Regions from separate parts of the Thioalkalivibrio sp. K90mix genome, predicted to be linked through region 4. Evidence: predicted binding sites of a transcription regulator. Region 4 holds the regulator's gene; each other region holds the start of a gene.
The links. Region 4 encodes sigma-54, which starts transcription at its own class of promoters, with help from an activator protein. Its sites were predicted from a motif close to TGGCANGNTNCNTGCTT; they were not measured.

Region 1 (4,512 bases), 510 kb from region 4:
TCAGAAGATCCACGAACTCCCGATGGAGCGTCACTGCGATAACTGCTTTTACGAGACCGAGTACCGCCCGGACCGGCTGGAGCGGGACGCGATCTGCGAGGTCTCGCGGCTGGCCGTCAACGGCCTGTTCCGGCGACGTCTGGGGGAGTCGGTCACGCCTGTCGGGGACCTTCACCTGCTGAACGTGCCTCTGGAGCAGGCGCGCACCTTCCCGCTGCTGGCGCTGAGTCTGTTCATGAGCGCGGTCGCCATGATGGAGATCCAGGGCCGTTCGCATGCCTTCGCCATGATGGAGCCATCGCTGGCGCGCATCCTGCGGCGCCACGGCCTGAAGGTGAAACAGATCGGTACGCTTCAGAACTACCATGGCCGCCGCGCGCCATTTCATATTAGTCTGCTTACAGCCCTGTCCGGGATTCACCGGTCACCGTCGCTGAGCCAGCTGTATGCACACTCCTATGCCAATCTCTCCGACCCCCACCCCTCCGACTCTCTCTGGGACGCGATTGCCAGCGCGGCCTGATGCCTGAATTCGACTATCACGCGGCGTTCCGGCGCACCCATGGCTGGGTGACCTGGCCGGAGCTGGAACGCCTGCGTGGCGCGCGAGTGGCAATCGCCGGTCTTGGCGGTGTGGGCGGGAGCCACCTGCTGACACTCGCCCGCCTGGGGGTGGGGCGCTTTCATATCGCGGATTTCGACTGCTTCGAGCTGCACAACATGAATCGCCAGGCGGGGGCGGGCATGTCGCGTCTGGGCCGGCCCAAGGTCGAGGTCCTGCGCGAGATGGCGCTGGACATCAATCCGGAGCTCGAGATCACGACGTTCCCGGAGGGCGTGCACCAGCACAATCTGGAGGCTTTCCTCCAGGGTGTGGATCTCTACGTCGACGGGCTCGACTTCTTCGTGTTTCAGGCCCGTCGCGAGGTCTTCGCCGTGTGTGCAGAGCGAGGGATCCCGGCGATCACCGTGGCCCCGCTCGGCATGGGGGCGGCATTGCTTAACTTCCGCCCGGGTGGCGTGTCGTTCGATGACTACTTCGACCTGCGCGACGGGTTGCCCGACGAGGAGTTGGCGCTGCGTTTCATGATGGGGCTGGCCCCGTCGATGATGCAGATGGGCTATCTGGCCGATCCTGCCGCCGTCGACCTGAAGGCCCAGCATGGCCCGTCCACCGTGATGGCCTGCGAGCTGTGCGCCGGCGTCATGGGTACCGAGGCGCTGAAGATCCTGCTGGGGCGAGGCCGCGTCGTCTGGGCCCCGCATGGTGTTCACTTCGATGCCTACCGCCAGCGCCTCGCCCGCACCTGGCGCCCCGGTGGCAACCGCAACCCCCTGCAGCGTCTGCTCCTGGCCATCGGGCGCCGTCGCCTCGCGCGTCTCCGGGCGAATGCGCAGTAGTCGTGCTGAATGCTCAGGCATAAAAAACCCCTCGTCCGAAGACGAGGGGCCGGGAGAGGCTTTCCACCCAGGGGGGAGCAGAAGGCCCAACCACAAGGGCTGCTAGGCAGCCAGGCCGGTCTCGCGGCGGCGGCGTCGCGTGGCGACGAAGCCGAGCAATACCAGCCCGGTTCCCAGCAGAAGCAGCATGGCCGGTTCCGGCACTTCCTGTCCGGACCAGCGGGCGTCGGCCGAGCCGACCACCTCAAAGGTGGTGCGCTGGTCGACTTCCTCGAAGCCTTCGATGAAGTCGAACTGTCCGGTCACACGTACATTCATGTAGAACGGATCCGGACTGGTGAAGAACTGCTTGCCTTCGTCGGACAGCATCCACTCGTTGAAGATCAGCGCGAAGCTGCCGATGTCGTCCGAATCGGGGTCGAAGGAACCTGCGCCCCGCTCGAAGATGTCGGACCAGCCGACGAGAATGTCGTCACCCGTGCCGCCCAGGGCCACACCATCGGCCGCATCGTTCGAGTTGAATCCAAAGGTGGTATCCAGATTCGGGTCCAGATAGAGCGCGATCGAGCCGGTGGTGCCGGTGAACTCGCCCGTATCCGCATCGAAGTTCCCGGAGGACTCGAACACGGCATACAGACCGTAGAACAGGTCGCCATCGTCCCCGGTGGATCCCAGTCGGTTGCTGACCGATGTGCCGCCGAGGAAGTACTGACCCACGTTCCAGTAGGCCGCCGCGTCGAAGGAACCGTCGGTATCGAGGGTCAGCAGTTCCTCATACCCACCGGTAATGCGGTCGACTTCACGTTCACCCACGGCGATCGTCGAGAGATCGAGCTGCGAATCATCAATCGTAAAGACGCCGGCATGTGCGGTGCCCGCAAGCCCCAGACTGGCCACTGCCAGTACCGCCCCCAGCGCTGTTTGCTTGAACCTTTCCATGTTGTAATCCTCCACCAGTTAGAATCAATGTGTTTGAGTTAACGCTTACTTCTACTTCAATTTGCTAGTCGTCCTGTCTTGCGAGTGAAGTAAAGCAGGCTGCGTGCCAAGCGCGATAACTATCGGATTTTAAATAGTTTTTCGTTTGTTTTCCTTGGCCATGGAAAAGGGCCATGTAAAAAAAACGGACGGCAGGGATTGGGGGCTCGGCCGTTCTTTCCGTGAAGGAGATGCCACATGTCCAAGCGTGCCAAGACCCGCGACGAGATTGCCGAGGCCTACAAGTCGCCACCGTGGTGGTACGACGCGCGGGGGTTTTTCATCCTGACCTTTGCCTACAACAGCACCCTGGGCGCCCAGATCCGGTTTTTTGGCCGCAACATGGGGGCCCGACACCTCGAGATCGGCTGCGGCACGGGGACGTTGCTGGAGATGGCGATCAAGTGGCGGCGCCGGCGCAAATTGCCGGAGAGCGAAGTCGTCGGCGTGGATTACGCCGAATCCATGCTGGCGGGCGCGCGCCATCGCTTCGCCAAGGACGAGTACGTGACTGTCAAACACGCCGACGCCGCGGAGCTGCCGTTCGCCGATAGCGAATTCGATACGGCCAATATCGCCAACTCGGTGCACTGCTTTCCGGATGTGGACGGCGCCATCCACGAGGCCTTTCGGGTGCTCAAGCCCGGGGGCACCCTGGCCGCGAACGTCCTGCTGTACCCGCGCACGCCACAGCCACTCAAGGCGATTGCCGAACGCATCAACCGCTGGGGCATGCGCAAGGGCATCCTGCATACCCCGTACGAGGCCCGGGATATCCTGAGCCGCTTTACCCGCGTCGGATTCCAGGTGGTCGACTCCTCGATCTCGGGCAACTGCTACAACCTGCTGTTGAAGAAACCGTAATCGTCCCGGAGAAACACTGAAGCCCGCGCGAGCGTGGGCTTCAGGTCAGGGCATTCTTCCCGCTGGTTTCGCCTATAGCGACTCGCGCAGCGACTGGGCCCGCTCGCGTTCCGGGAAGTCCTCGTGTGCCTCCAGCAGCTCCGTCAGCAGGGCCCGCGCCTGTTCGGTTTCGCCGCTGGCCTGGTAGGCCTGCGCCAGATGGAACCCGATATCCGGTGCCTGCGGGCTCATCCGGTAGGCCCGCTGCAGGGTCTCCAGGGCGCTCTCGGTGTCACCGCCCTCCAGCAGGACCACGCCCAGGGTGTCGAGAATTGCGGGCTGATCCGGGGCCAGTTCGACGGCCCGCCGGGCATACTCGCGGGCGCGCGGGTTGTCCGTCTCGCGGGCCAGCCACGCCGCGTTGTTCAACGCGATGACATCGTTGGGGCGCTGCTCCAGCACCGTTTCGTAGGTGTCCAGGGCCTCGGCCTCGTGGCCGGCGTTGATCTGCGCCGAGCCGAGCAGGTGGCGCGAGGCCGCATCTTCGGGGTGCTCCTGCAGCCAGCCCTTCAGCGTCTCCAGGGCCGCCTCGGAATGGCCGGCGCGCTGCTGAGCCTGGTATTTTTCCACCAGCCAGTCGCGTCGGGACTCGCGCCCGAGTGCACGCTCGTAGCCTTCGATCGCTTTTTCGAGCTCGCCGGCTTGCGCGTCGAACCAGGCCTGCTGCGCGATCACCTGCGCTGCCTCCGGGGCGCGCTCCACGACGGGCTCGAAGACCTGACGCGCCTCATCGACCTCGCCGGCCAGACTCAGGTGGCGGGTCAGCACCATGCGTGCGCTCATATGGCTGGAGTCGATCGACAGCGTCTGGCGCAGGGCCGTGACCGCCTGCTCGGTCTCGCCCAGAGCGGCGAGATTGCGCGCCTGCCGGAAGCGCAGCTCCGCGGCATCCGGACGCAGTACGGCCAGGTGCCCAAGCGTCTGTGCCGCGCCCGCGAAGTCCCCCTCGCGCTCCTGCAGGTCGACCAGCAGGCCCAGCACTCGGGTGTCGTTGGGGTGATGTTCACGTGCTTTTTCCAGGGTGGATCGGGCGGCGGCGTGATCCTCCTGCTGGTTCTGGGCGCGTGCCAGCATCAGGTAGGGCTCGATCCGATCCGGGTGTGCCTCGATTGCGTCCTGCAGCCAGCGCTTGCCGGCCTCCATCTCGCCCTGCTGAAAGTGCAGTGTTGCCAGCCGAATCGCCGAGGTGGGATGCCCGGGGTCGCGTTCCTGGAGGTCCTCGAGGATCTC
Region 2 (4,512 bases), 590 kb from region 4:
GGATCCAGGATTGGAGCATCCGACTGGAGATTGACCAGGGCCTCAATGTCGCTGGTGGCCTGCGGCGCGGAGGCCCCTGTCTGCAGACGCAAATCCCCAAGCTGTCCGGTATTGAAATCGGTATCCGTGCTGCCCGGGTTGATTGGCGGATAGCCCTGCAGCTGCTGACCCTGGTTGTTCACCAGGTTGCCGTCGCGGTTTACCTGAAACTCGCCAGCGCGCGTATAGACACGATTGCCACCATCGTTCATCACGAAAAAGCCCTCGCCATCAATCGCGAGGTCGAGACCGTTCTCGGTGAACTCCGTGCGTCCCTGCGAGAACTGCTGTGTCACCGCCATGAGACGCGAACCACCCCCAGTCGCGGTCTGGCTGACGCCACCAAAACTCTGCGCAAAGACATCACCGAACTCGGCGCGCGAGCGCTTGAAACCGGTCGTGCCGGCATTCGAGACGTTGTTGCCGGTGGTCTGCAGATCGGCCTGCGCCGAGTTCAGTCCGCTCAATCCGATATTGAAGGGCATACTGGTCTACCTCCGTTAGAGTCCGTCAGCTGCTGATGCGCCGGACATCCGAGAAATTGATCTCGCCCAGGCCACGGACCATCAGGCCCAGGCTGGAATCGTCGCCTACCGAAACGCTCTCGACGCGGGCGTCGAGGAAGACATCTACTGATTCACTACTGGAACCGCTCTGGGCCGATGCGCGGAACTCGTAAACGCCCGGCGCTGCCGGGGTCCCGTCGTCGCGCATGCCATCCCAGGTGAATTCCTGCAGGCCCTCACTGGCCGAGCCAAGATTCATGCTGCGGATGCGTTCGCCCGTCGGGCTGTACACCTCGACCTGCAACTGGCCGGTCGACTGATCCAGCTCCACCGCCCCACGCACCATTCCATCCGTCCCGAGCTCGCTGAAGTCCGTCGGGACCAAGACGTCCTTCCCGACCAGGGACGCCGCCTGCAGGGTCTGACTCTGCCCCATCGACTGCGCCAGCTTTTCGAACGACTTCGACAGTTCCTCGATGCCCGTCACCGTCGAGAACTGCGCCATCTGGCCGATGAATTCGCCGTTCTCCATCGGTTCAAAAGGATCCTGGTTCTGCAGCTGGGTCGTCATCAGCTTGAGGAAGTCGGACTGCCCCAGGCGATCCGCGGGCCCCTCGTCCTTCTGCTGGCGAGACAGGCCCAGGCGATCCAGCATGTCGGGTGAGATCTGCGTCATGTGCGAACTCCGGTTTAGCCCTGGCCGATCTGAAGCGTGCGCTGCAACAGCTGGCGCGAGGTCTCCATCACCTCGACGTTCGCTTCGTAGTTGCGCGAGGCGGACATCATGTTGGCCATCTCCTCCACCACGCTGATCGCGGGCCGGAAGATGTAGCCGTCTTCGTTGGCCTGCGGGTGATTCGGTTCGTAGTGCGGCTGCGGCGGCGCCTGCGATTCGTCGATGCCCGCCACCCGCACGCCGTTGGACGCGCCGTTCGGGTCGGCCTGGTTCATCACGGTCTGAAACAGCACCTGCTTCGCCCGATAGGCCTCGTCGGGATTGGTCGCCACCGTGTTGGCGTTGGCCAGATTCGACGCGACCGTATTCAGCCGCACCGACTGCGCGGTCAGCGCGGAGGCCGAGGTGTTGAACAGATTAAACAGATCACTCACGACATCACTCTCCTGTTCCCAGCGTTGGCGCTCGCATTAGCGCTCGCCCCGCAGAGCATCACGGATACCGGAAACCCGGCGGTTCAGGAACTCGAGGCTGCTCTGGTACTGCAGGGAATTCTCGGCAAAGGCAGCCCGCTCCAGCTGCGGGTCCACCGTGTTGCCATCCAGAGACGGCTGCGACGGCACGCGATAAAGCGTCTCCATCGACCCGTTGGCACCACCCGCCCCGCCGGCGCCGATATGGCCCTGATGTGTGCTCGCCATCGGCATGTTGCCGCCCTCGCCGGCCGCCGCCTGCAGCACCGAGCGAAAGTCGATATCGCGCGCTTTGTAATTCGGCGTATCGGCATTCGCGATATTCGAGGCCAGCAGCTCCATCCGCTTCGCACGGACGTTCACCGCCTCCGGGAGAATGCCCATCGCCTTGTCGAGAGAAAGACTCATCCGTCGTGCCCCGTCCGCCACTGGCGGCTCTCAGGTTCCTCGGGACGAAACCGCTTCGCCCCGCTCGACAGGGACGATGCAATTGGTGTGCCACTATGGGCTGGAGGGGTTTGTGAAGGCGGCGCCGAGGGTGGGCGCCGGGGTCGCGGGCGCGACCTTATGGCGAGGCAGAAAGGGCCGATCAGCCCTTCAGGCGCAGGACAGATCCGTATTCGGTGCGAACCGTCTCGAAGGCCTGGGTATAGGGACCCGCCGTCTCGGAAGCGCCAAGAAACAGATAGCCGCCCGGGTTCATCTGGCGGGCGATTCCGTCAAGAACCTGTCGCTTGGTCTCGGCGGAGAAGTAAATCAGCACGTTGCGACAGAACACGATGTCGAACTTGCCCAGTGCCGCGTAGCGGTCGACCAGATTGAGCTTCTGGAAGCGGCAGCGGCGCTGAATCTCCGGGCGGACACGGTGACCTTCCGCTACCGTCTCGAAGAAGCGGGCGCGACGTGCCTCGCTCAGGCCCCGCACAATGCTCAGGCCGTCGTAGACCGCGCGGCGGGCGTCGTCCAGGATCTTCTCCGACAGGTCCGTACCCAGGATCGAGACCGGCACCACACGCTTGGGCCGCGACTCCTCCCACTCGGATACCACCATCGAGATGCTGTACGCCTCCTGCCCGCTGGAGCATCCGGACGACCAGACCTTGATCCCCGCGCCCTTCTCCGCGCGCTCCGGGAGCAGCACATGGCGCAGGATCTCGAACGGGAAGCCATCACGAAACCAGGAGGTTTCATTGGTCGTCATCGCGTCGATCACACGTGTGCGCAGGCGCGGGTTGGGCGCCTGACGCATCGCATGCAGCAGTTCCGGGACCGACTTGTAGCCGAATTCGTCCAGTAGCCGCGACAGTCGGCTCGACACGAGGTATTGCCGGCTGTCGCCCAGCACCAGGCCACAGCATTCGGAAAGGAACCGCGAGAACTCCTCGTAGTCGCGCGAGTCGATCACGAAGTCATCCTTGAAAGTCGACGAGACGGGCGGACAGGCACGTTGATGACGAATCCTTGACAGCGTGTCGGAAAACCCGGCCGGGGAGTGCGCTCTCCCCCGTACCGTACCGGTACAGTATACGTGCAACCGCACGGGTGCCGACAGCATCCCGACAGGTGACGCATGCGGCGTGCCATGGCCGCTGATGCTCACGCAGCCGGCAATCCGTTACCGCCCCCTTGCCGCAAAGCTCCGGCCTGTCGATTAACACAAACCGCCAAGGCACCGGCTTCAATCCTTGCGGGTTTGATCAAGCACGGCCTCGGCCAGCTCGTCGGGGTTGAACTTGGACAGGAATGCGTCCGCCCCGGCACGCTTGACCATATCCGTATTGAACTCCCCGCTCAGTGACGAGTGCAGCAGAACACGCAGACCTTTCAGGTGATCGTTCGCACGGATTCGGGCCGTGAGGGTATAGCCATCCATACGCGGCATCTCGATATCCGAGATCACCAGCTCCACCACCTCGTTTACGGTCCCGGCCTCGGCCTGTTCCTCAAGGAAATCCAGCGCCTCGCGACCGTCCTTGAAGACCAGATATTCCCAGCCCAGGCCCTTGATGGCACCCTCGATCTGCTTGCGCGCGACCACCGAGTCATCGACGATCACGATCTTGCGCTGTCCGATCCTTTCCCGTTCTTCGTCGGCCTCTGCGCGCACCGAATCGGACACGTTAATGGGCAACGGATTGACGATCGACAGCACCCGCTCGACATCGATGATCTCGACCAGCTTGTTGTCGATCTCGGTGACGGCGACCAGAAAGGACTCGCGCCCGGTCCCCCGTGGCGGCGATTTCACGTCTTCCCAGTTGACGTTGACGATCCGGTCCACGGCCGACACCCAGAAGCCCTGAACCGACCGATTGAATTCGGTCACCACCACCTTGTGATCATCCGTCCCTCCCACGGCCGTGCGCAGCCCCATCGCGCGCGCAAGGTCGATGATGGGGACGGTGCCGCCACGCAGGCTCGCGACACCGCGCACCACGCTCATCGAACCGGGGATCTGTCGCAGCGGCGGCGACGGGATCACCTCGCGCACCTTGAACACGTTGATACCGAAGGTCTGGGAACTCCCCAGATGAAACAGGAGCAGTTCCATACGGTTCTGCCCCACCAGTTGGGTCCGCTGATTCACATCGTCAATGAATTGACTCATTGTCCTGCTCTCCCCCTCGCCCAGCGGCCAGCCACCTCGACTCGCCAGCCCCAGTGTGCACCCCGGTGCCCGACGCTGTCATGCCACAAACCGCCGTCGCATGCCGATTGCACACGGTCTTGACCCGATAACGGCCAGGCGTCGTCACTCTTGAGGGTGTACACCGGATCCGCTGGCATGTTTTCTGCTTGCAAAGCGATACCAACCTCT
Region 3 (4,512 bases), 1.1 Mb from region 4:
TTCCTGAGCAGTCTCGGCCGCGTTGTCGGCCGGTTCCGTGGCCTCCCCGGTAGTCCCCCTGGTCTCGCTCATTCGATCAGCCCCGCTTCACGGAAATAGCGTTGAGCCCCCGGATGCAGGGGGGCCGATAGTCCTTCGTCCACCATCGTCTCGCGCTCCAGCGGGCCAAAGGCCGGATGCAGGCCGCGAAAGGTCTCGAAGTTCTCGAACACCGCGCGGGTGATCTCGTAGACCGCGCGCTCCGAGGTGCGGGTCGAGGTCACCAGCGTGGCACCGACACCGTAGGTGTGAATGTCGTCGCCCTGGCCCGGGTAGGTGCCGGCGGGGATCACGGCGCGCAGGTAATAGGGGGTGTCCTCGACCAGCTGGTCGACGGTCGCGCCTTCGATCGACACCAGCCGCGCATCGCAGGTCGCGATGGGCTCCTGGATCGCGGCCGAGGGGTGGCCGACCGAGAATACAAAGGCGTCGATGCGGTTGTCGCACAGCGCCTGGGCCTGTTCGCGCGAGGGCAGTTCGCTCACCCGGCGAAAGGTGTCCTGGTCCCAGCCCAGCGCCTCCATCAGTTCTTCCATCAGGATGCGCTGGCCCGAGCCCGGGTTGCCGATGTTGACGCGTTTGCCGGGCAGGTCATCCAGCCCCTCGATGTCTGCGTCAGGTCGCACTACCAGGGTGAGGGGTTCGGCATGCAGGCTGAACGCCGCGCGCAGATGGGGGGCGGGGCCGAACGCCTCGAAACGCCCGGAGCCCCGATAGGCGTGGTACTGCAGGTCCGACTGCGCGACGCCAAAGTCCATGTCGCCCGACCGGATCATGTTGAGATTGAACACGGACCCGCCGGTGCTCTCCGCCGTGCAGCGCATCCCGTGCTCGTCGCGGCGGGTGTTGAACAGACGACACAGGTGCTGGCCCGCCGGGTAATACACGCCGGTGACCCCGCCGGTGCCGATATTGATGAAGCGCGATTCGGCCTGTGTGGTGGTGGCCAGCAGCAGGCTGACCAGGGTGAGCACTGGCAGCAGCCGTTGCAGCCATCGCCGGTCGGTCCTCGTCACACTGGATCGATTCATACGCCCTCCGGGGTATTGCCGGGAACGAATCGCGGCAGTGCCGAGGATTCTAGGGAGACGTCGATCAAATAGCACGTTCGCATTCAGGTCGATTGTGCCTGCGGGCGGGGACGATGGGGGCAGCCCCGCCTTTGGATATCCGCGGTCCTGTGCAGGACCCTCTTCAAGCAGGATCAAGGACACGCCCGACAGGCGTGCCCTTTATGGCGCGCGGCGACGGGCCGCGGTGTGTTCGGCTAGGCCGGAAAACGGGACCCCTGAAGCCGGTTTCGGCGAAGTATCAGCCCAAGCAGGCCGAGCCCCAGGCCCATCAGCAGCATCGTCTTCGGTTCGGGGACGGTGCCGACCGCGCTCGAACGGTAATAGACGCTGATATGCGAGATGTTGCGTGTAGCCGCACCCGGATAGTTGAAGGGCGGTTGGGTAAAGGGTGAGCTGTATTCCCCGTTCATTCCGGTCATCAGGAACCCGACGAGGTTGGTGCCGTTGCCATGGCTGAACACGAACAGCAGGTCTTCATAGTCCCATTCGGAATCGAGGCTCCATTGCCCGTTGTGGCGATTGCCATCAAAGCTGGCGAGGGTCGAGCTGTTCGACCCGGGGGAGGTCCAGCGGCCGTCGAACAGCCAGTCGCTGATCCCGAAGAACCCGGTATCGCCCGCGGTATTTACCAGCCAGCTGGAGGGGTCCCCGGTGGTGGAGTCGGTGGCCGCACCATCCAAAGGCGACAAAATTTGGCAGCCGATATTGTTGCTGACCTTGTCGCCGACGTTGCCGGACAGGGCACTGCAATCGAGAAGTGCGGCCTGGGTGGCCCCGGAAAGCGACAGGGTCAACAGGAGCAACGTCCCGGCCAGGAACGAGGGCAAAGGCTTGCATGACATCGGGCTTATCTCCATGGGACGAAAGTCCCTCCATGGTGTCTCATGAATGCGGCGGGGACGGGGATCGTCCGAAAGTGCCATCACTCACAAGGCGGGAATGCAGCACGCTTCGTGCCATGTTCGACGAGATGGGGGATTCGGCTGCTGAAACAACCGCTTGCGGGAATTGCTTTGAGGAGGCGGTCGCGGGGTATAGCCAAGATGTAAAAAAACCGGACATGTCCGGTCGAGGCCAGCGATTCATTGTGGATCGGGGAGCCTGAACGCAATGATGGCGCCACCTGGGCGCCATCATGCCGAAGCCGAGCAGGAGGTGATCAGGCTGCCATCGTGTCCCTGCGCGCTTTGCGGCGGACGACGATACCCAGCAAGCCCAGACCCAGACCCAATAGCAGCAGAGTGTGGGGTTCGGGGACACGGCCGCCGGGGCGGTAGTAGATGCTGACGTGGGAGATGTCGCGGTCGTTTCCTGCCCCCGGCAGCGGGAACGGCGGTCGGCTGAAGGGCGTGGAATAGGAGCCGCTGTAACCGGTCATCAGATAGCCAACCAGGTTCGTGTTGCCGCCGTCCTTGAACAGGAACAGGAGGTCTCCGTAGACGAAGCTCGGATCGAGTGTCCAGGTGCCGCTCAGAGAGTGGCCATTCAGGGTGACCAGGTTGAGTGTCGGGTCCGCCGGATCAAATTCCAGCGGATCGCCGTTGCTGTCGGGCGGGTCTTCCCAGCGACCATCGAACTGCCAGTCGCTGATACCAAAAAAACCCGTGCCACCGGCGGTGTTGACGATCCAGTTGGCTGAGTCGCCGCCCACAGGGTCGTTCGCATTGCCATCGAGCGGCTGGAGTACCTGGCAGCCGATGTTGCTGGTAACGCGATCCTCGAGGCCCCCGTCCAGGCTTTCGCAGCTAATAAACGAAGCCTGTGCGGCGCCGGAAAGGCCCAGGCCCAGCAACAGGGCGGCACTCGCGAAATAGGGTGTAATGCGTATGGGTTTCATTCGATGCACCTTCCCTGGGAATAGCCCCCTGGGTAGCTTGCGCGGATCCGGCCCATCCGGTCCTTGTGCATGCAGGGGTATGCAGAAAAGGTGCCATGCGGGCTCGGTACAAAGAATCCACACGCAAAAACATATGGATAGGCGAATGTCCATGCGCTCGAGCATGGCGCGAAGGGTATGGGTGTAAAAAAGTGTGACGCTGGTTGGGCATCCATTTGGATGACAGGCCTAGTGCGCACGTGGTTAGAGGGCGGTGGCCGTATGCCGGCTTCCACGCCGGTTCGAGATCGGGTGTAAAGAAACAGGACACTAATGGTGAGTACGGGGCGCATCGGTTGGCCTCGCTACCGCACCGGTCTCGTGAAAGAACGGAAACTCGTCTAGGTGGTTGAAAAAAAGGAAATAATGTCGGTATTGCGTGGCGTGCCGAATCGCGGGTGGCGGGGCCTTGCCGGCGTGGTCGCCTGAAAAAAAGCCCCGCATCCCCTATCATTACGCGTCTTTGTTTCCCCCTTCCCAGGCCTGCGCCGGTGAATCGGCGCGCCGGGAAACCGAATCCACGAAAGTAATGAAACGGGAGATCCGAATGTTTTCGATCGACATGAGCATCCACGGCTACGACGACGAACTCTGGGGCGCCATCAGCAAGGAGGCGCAGCGCCAGGAAGAGCACATCGAGCTGATCGCGTCGGAGAACTACACCAGCCCGCGCGTGATGGAGGCCCAGGGCTCCGTGCTGACCAACAAGTACGCCGAGGGCTATCCGGGCAAGCGCTACTACGGTGGCTGCGAGTACGTGGACATCGTCGAGCAGCTCGCCATCGACCGACTCAAGCAGCTCTATGGCGCCGACTACGCCAACGTGCAGCCGCATTCCGGCTCGCAGGCCAACGCGGCCGTGTACATGGCCCTGCTGCAGCCGCATGACACCGTGCTCGGCATGAGCCTGGACGCCGGCGGGCACCTGACCCACGGCGCCAAGCCGAACTTCTCCGGCAAGATCTACAACGCGGTGCAGTACGGCATCACCGACGAGGGCCTGATCGACTACGACGAGGTCCAGCGCCTGGCCACCGAGCACCAGCCGAAGATGATCGTCGCCGGCTTCTCCGCCTACTCGCGCGTGGTCGACTGGAAGCGCTTCCGCGAGATCGCCGATTCCGTGGGCGCCTACCTGATGGTGGACATGGCCCACGTCTCCGGGCTGATCGCCGCCGGCGAATACCCGAATCCGATCGACCATGCCCACGTGGTCACCTCCACCACGCACAAGTCCCTGCGCGGGCCGCGTGGCGGTTTTATCCTTTCCAAGGGTCAGCCGGAGCTGAACAAGAAGTTCCAGTCGCTGATCTTCCCCGGCACCCAGGGGGGTCCGTTGATGCACGTGATCGCCGGCAAGGCGGTGGCGTTCAAGGAGGCCCTGGAGCCGGAATTCAAGACCTACCAGAAGCAGGTGATCGCCAACGCCCGCGCGATGGCCGAGGTCCTGGTCGAGCGCGGCTATGACATCGTCTCCGGCGGCACCGACAACCACCTGTTCCTGCTGAGCCTGGTCTCCAAGGG
Region 4 (4,512 bases):
ACGATGGTAGGGCGGCTCCTCGGGCTCACCGCTCATCTGCCGGCGCTGGCGCGCGCGCAGGTCGTCCCCGGCAACGTAGCCCTGCATGTGCAGCATGTGGTTGCGTACCGCCGCCTCGATCATCACGGCGATGTTGCGCCCCGGCGCGACCGGCAGGCTGATCAGCGGGATGCGCAGTCCGAGGATGTCGATCTCCCCGCGGCGGCCGTTCAGGCGGTCGTCCGGCACCGGCGAGGGCTCGTTGTGATCACGCAAGTCGATGATCAGCCGCAGGTATTTGCCGCCCTTGATCGCGGAGTCCCCGTACATCGCGCGGACGTTCAGCACCCCCAGGCCGCGGACCTCGAGCAGGTCCTGCAGCAGGGCCGGGCAGTGCCCACGCACGATATCCGGGGCGATACGGGCGAACTCCGGCGCATCGTCGGCAATCAGCCGGTGCCCGCGCGAGATCAGCTCGAGCGCCACCTCGCTCTTGCCCACGCTGGAGGCCCCGCTGATCAGCACGCCAATGCCGAGGATCTCCATGAACACGCCATGGCGCACCTCGAAATGGGCCAGCCGCTGCTGCAGGAAATAGCGCAGCAGGGAGATAATCTCGTGGCTGCTGGTCGAGGAGCACAAGATCAGCGGCAGCTGCTCATCGGGGACGTCCGGCATCTCCGAGAACGGGCAGGTGTCCTCGGCGAAGATCACCGCGGTCGTCCCGGTGCGGGCCATCTCCAGGATCAGTTGCTCGCGCTGATCATCGCTCAGCCGCGCGATATAGCGCGCCTCGAAATCGCCGATCACCTGGATACGGTTAGGCCGGATCAGGTTGAGGTGCCCGGCGAGGGGCAGGTCGTCGCCGTCACCGCCGACCAGGTTGCGATCCGGTGCGACCTGCTCGCCGTGTACGTAGCGCAGATCCAGGCGATTGCCCATCGCCTGGATCAGGACCTCTACGGTGATGTCGCGCGCGATGCCGCCCTCTCCCAGTGCCTCGTTCATGCACGAATCTCCGGCAGTGCTGGCACGGGGCGTCGTAAGAGAGAAAGTACTGCCGGGAGAGCCATGTTCAGGCGTCGCCGAAGGCCCGGGTCAGTTCGCGTTCCAGGGCGTCCGCGTCGCCGGCACGGCGCAGCGAGGCGATATTGTCGGGCTGCGAGAGACCGCGAGCCAGCTGCGCCAGCAGGTCCAGGTGCGCGCTGGTCGCCGCCTCGGGCACCAGCAGTGCGATCAGGATGTCCACGGGTTCGTGGTCCATGGCGTCGAAGTCGACCCCCTGGTCCAGCCGCAGGACCGCGACCCGGGGGGCATCGAGCTCGGCCAGACGCCCATGCGGGATGGCCACGCCATGCCCCAGACCGGTGGAGCCAAGCTTCTCGCGGGCAGACAGGGCCTCGAAGATGGCCCCGCTGGCCGGGCCGGCGGACTCCTCGCCGCCGACGGCCAGCAACTCGGCCAGGGTCTCGAGCGCCCGTTTCTGGCTGGAACACTCGGGCTCCAGCCGGATACGGGCGCGGGTGATCAGCTCGGCAATGGTCATTGCGTTAAAGGGCCTGTTCGCGGTTGCGCTGGGCACCCTCGGCGCGGTGATGGTCCTTGACCTTTTCCTTGTGCTTGATCAGCTGACGATCCACCTTGTCGATCAGGCCATCAATCGCCGCATACATATCCTCGTGACTGGCTTCGGCGTGGATGTGATTGCCGCTGACCTGGAGATTGGCCTCCGCCTTGTTGTTCAGGTTCTGGTTTTTCTCGTGGGTCAGCACCACATGCACGTCGATCACTTTGTCGAAGTGGCGTTCCAGCTTCGCGAACTTTTCGTTCACGTAGTCGCGCAGGGCGTCGGTGATATCGACGTGATGGCCGGTCAGGTTGATCTGCATGGTCAGGCTCCTTTTTGCTTGGTTCCACTGGGCATACTCGCCATCTGCCGGCGTTCGCTGGAAGACGGTATGTGCATAGCCTCGCGGTACTTGGCCACGGTGCGTCGGGCCACATTAATGCCCCGATCCGACAGGATCTGGGCCAGTTTTGCATCACTCAGTGGCTTGTTCGGGGTCTCGCCACCAATCAATTCCCGAATCATGGCACGGATCGCGGTCGCCGAGCATTCGCCGCCATCGGCTGTGCCAACATGACTGGAAAAGAAGTACTTGAACTCGAATACCCCACGCGGGGTGTGCATGTATTTCTGTGTAGTCACCCTCGAGATGGTCGATTCGTGCATCTCCAGGGTCTCGGCGATATCGCGCAGGATCAGCGGTTGCATGGCAACCTCACCATGCTCGAGAAACCCCTGCTGGCGCACGACGATGGCCTGGGCGACCCGCAGCAGGGTGTCGTTCCGGCTGTGCAGGCTCTTCAGGAACCAGCGCGCCTCCTGCAACTGATCGCGCATAAACGCGCTATCACGCGCATCGGAGACCTGCCGCACCATGCCCGCATAGAGATCGTTGATGCGAATGCGCGGCGCAATCTCCGGGTTCAAGTCCACGCGCCAGCCATCGCGGTCATGGCGGACATAGACATCCGGCACCACATATTCCGAAGTGGACTCGCTGATCTGGGCACCGGGCCGCGGATTCAGGGTGCGGATCAGGTCCAGCGCCCGCGCCAGCTCGTCCGGGTCGCGCACGCCGGACTGGCGCTGCAGGGCTCGGTAGTCCCGCTTGGCCAGGCTCTCCATGCCGTTTTCCAGGATGGCTCGAGCCGCGTCACGCGCCGGGGCATCCGGCGCCAAATGGCGCAGCTGGATCTCCAGGCACTCGCGCAGGTCCCGCGCACCGACGCCCAGCGGGTCGCACTGCTGAATCCAGTGCAGCACCGCCTCGACCTCGTCGACCCCCACGGGCTCGTCTTCGCCCTGGCTGATCATCTCCGCCAGCGCCTCGAGTTCACTGTCCAGATAGCCGTCCGGGCTGATCGCGTCGATCAGCGCCGCCCCGATCCGTTGGTCTCGTGGGGTCAGGTGGCTCAGATGCAGCTGCCAGAGCAGGTGGTCCTGCAGGCCCTCGTCCTCGCCGTCGGAGGTATTCTCCAGCGGGTCGCGGTCGTCCAGGCCGCGTGGGCTCGGGGCGGGCTCGTAGATGTCGTCCCAGCGACTGTCGGTGCTCAACTCCTCGGGGATCACGTCATCGCCAGCCGTGTCGGCCTGCATGCGATCCCCGTCGACCCGTTCGCCCCCTTCCTCCGGGCGCTCGGGCGGGGCCTCCTCGCCCTCGTCCTCCACCTGCTCGAGCATGGGGTTGCTTTCCAGCGCCTGCTGGATCTCCGCCTGCAACTCCAGCGTGGAAAGCTGCAGCAGACGGATCGCCTGTTGCAGCTGCGGGGTCATCGTCAGCGTCTGCCCCAGCTGCAGATTAAGCCCGGGCTTCAGCATCGCGGTTTGAGGTCCATGGTGACCATCAAGATCATCTTAAGGAAACACTGATCAATGTTCACAGTCGAAAGTTTTCTCCGAGATACACGCGGCGCACCTGGGGGTCGTCCAGCAGCTCCTGCGGGGTCCCGGCGCTCAGGATGCGGCCCTCACTAAGAATATAGGCCCTGTCGCAGATTCCGAGGGTCTCGCGCACGTTGTGGTCGGAAATCAGCACACCGATCCCGCGCTGGGCCAGATGCCCAATCACGGCCTGGATATCACCCACGGAAATCGGATCCACGCCGGCAAACGGTTCGTCCAGGCAGATAAAGCGCGGGTCACCGGCCAGTGCCCGCGCGATCTCGGCGCGACGACGCTCGCCCCCGGACAGGGCAATCCCAGGGCTGTGGCGCACGGTCTCCAGCTGGAACTCCTCGATCAGGGCATCGCCGATGCGGCGTCGCTCGTGGCGGTCGAGCTCCGAGCGCAGCTCCAGCACCGCCTGCAGGTTGTCCCAAACACTCAGCCGACGGAAGATCGAGGCCTCCTGCGGCAGGTAGCCCAGCCCGGCTCGGGCCCGCGAATGAATCGGGGCCCGGGTGATGTCCCGGTCACCCAGCGTGATGCGGCCACGATTGGGCCGGATCAGGCCGACCAGGCTGTAGAAACAGGTGGTCTTGCCTGCGCCGTTCGGTCCCAGCAGGCCCACGACCTCCCCTGGTGCCAGATCGACGTCGACACGATCCAGCACCGTACGCTTGCCATAGCGCTTGGTCAGCTCGCGGCCGGTCAGATAGCCGGCCATCGGCGCAGATTCGCCACCGGCCGCGGCGGGCGCGCTGGTGTCGAGCTCGTTCATTCGTCGTCTTCGCGGGGCTGGATCCTGATACGTACACGCTCGTCATCGGCCTCGCCACGCTCGGCCTCGATCACATCCGTCTCCAGGTCGTAGACGATGCGCTTGCCGCGCGCTTCCTCGGCTGCCGTGATCACATGCGCCTGGTCGGTCAGGATCACCCGGTCCTCGTTCAGCAGGTAGTCGATGCGCAGCGCGGTGGCGATGCGCATCTCGCCCGTCTCCGGGTCCGGGGACTCCAGCCGCGCGGGCTCGCCGTGGGCCTCCATCTCGTAAGGGCGTCGATCGCGGCTGCGCACATAGACCTTGT

Region 1: pepA (flocculation-associated PEP-CTERM protein PepA) is a predicted target of sigma-54. The motif match lies at 2,433-2,449, and genes of this name have one in related genera.
Region 2: flgB (flagellar basal body rod protein FlgB) is a predicted target of sigma-54. The motif match lies at 2,179-2,195, and genes of this name have one in related genera.
Region 3: TK90_RS09475 (PEP-CTERM sorting domain-containing protein) is a predicted target of sigma-54. The motif match lies at 2,055-2,071, and genes of this name have one in related genera.

Annotation. Positions count from the first base shown of each region.
Region 1 covers NC_013889.1:2,627,050-2,631,561, reverse strand. Annotated here, with positions in the region: gene TK90_RS12575 (PEP-CTERM/exosortase system-associated acyltransferase) at 1-523, shown strand, start outside; gene TK90_RS12570 (ThiF family adenylyltransferase) at 523-1,401, shown strand; gene pepA (flocculation-associated PEP-CTERM protein PepA) at 1,504-2,340, opposite strand; gene TK90_RS12560 (class I SAM-dependent methyltransferase) at 2,578-3,243, shown strand; gene prsT (XrtA/PEP-CTERM system TPR-repeat protein PrsT) at 3,316-4,512, opposite strand, start outside.
Region 2 covers NC_013889.1:980,686-985,197, reverse strand. Annotated here, with positions in the region: gene flgE (flagellar hook protein FlgE) at 1-524, opposite strand, end outside; gene TK90_RS04665 (flagellar hook assembly protein FlgD) at 550-1,221, opposite strand; gene flgC (flagellar basal body rod protein FlgC) at 1,236-1,655, opposite strand; gene flgB (flagellar basal body rod protein FlgB) at 1,692-2,102, opposite strand; gene TK90_RS04650 (protein-glutamate O-methyltransferase CheR) at 2,284-3,099, opposite strand; gene TK90_RS04645 (chemotaxis protein) at 3,373-4,302, opposite strand.
Region 3 covers NC_013889.1:2,001,539-2,006,050, reverse strand. Annotated here, with positions in the region: gene TK90_RS09485 (TRAP transporter permease) at 1-72, opposite strand, end outside; gene TK90_RS09480 (TAXI family TRAP transporter solute-binding subunit) at 69-1,070, opposite strand; gene TK90_RS09475 (PEP-CTERM sorting domain-containing protein) at 1,307-1,939, opposite strand; gene TK90_RS09470 (PEP-CTERM sorting domain-containing protein) at 2,272-2,949, opposite strand; gene glyA (serine hydroxymethyltransferase) at 3,536-4,512, shown strand, end outside.
Region 4 covers NC_013889.1:389,807-394,318, reverse strand. Annotated here, with positions in the region: gene hprK (HPr(Ser) kinase/phosphatase) at 1-987, opposite strand, end outside; gene TK90_RS01815 (PTS sugar transporter subunit IIA) at 1,055-1,525, opposite strand; gene hpf (ribosome hibernation-promoting factor, HPF/YfiA family) at 1,530-1,868, opposite strand; gene TK90_RS01805 (RNA polymerase factor sigma-54) at 1,871-3,364, opposite strand; gene lptB (LPS export ABC transporter ATP-binding protein) at 3,423-4,151, opposite strand; gene lptA (lipopolysaccharide transport periplasmic protein LptA) at 4,202-4,512, opposite strand, start outside.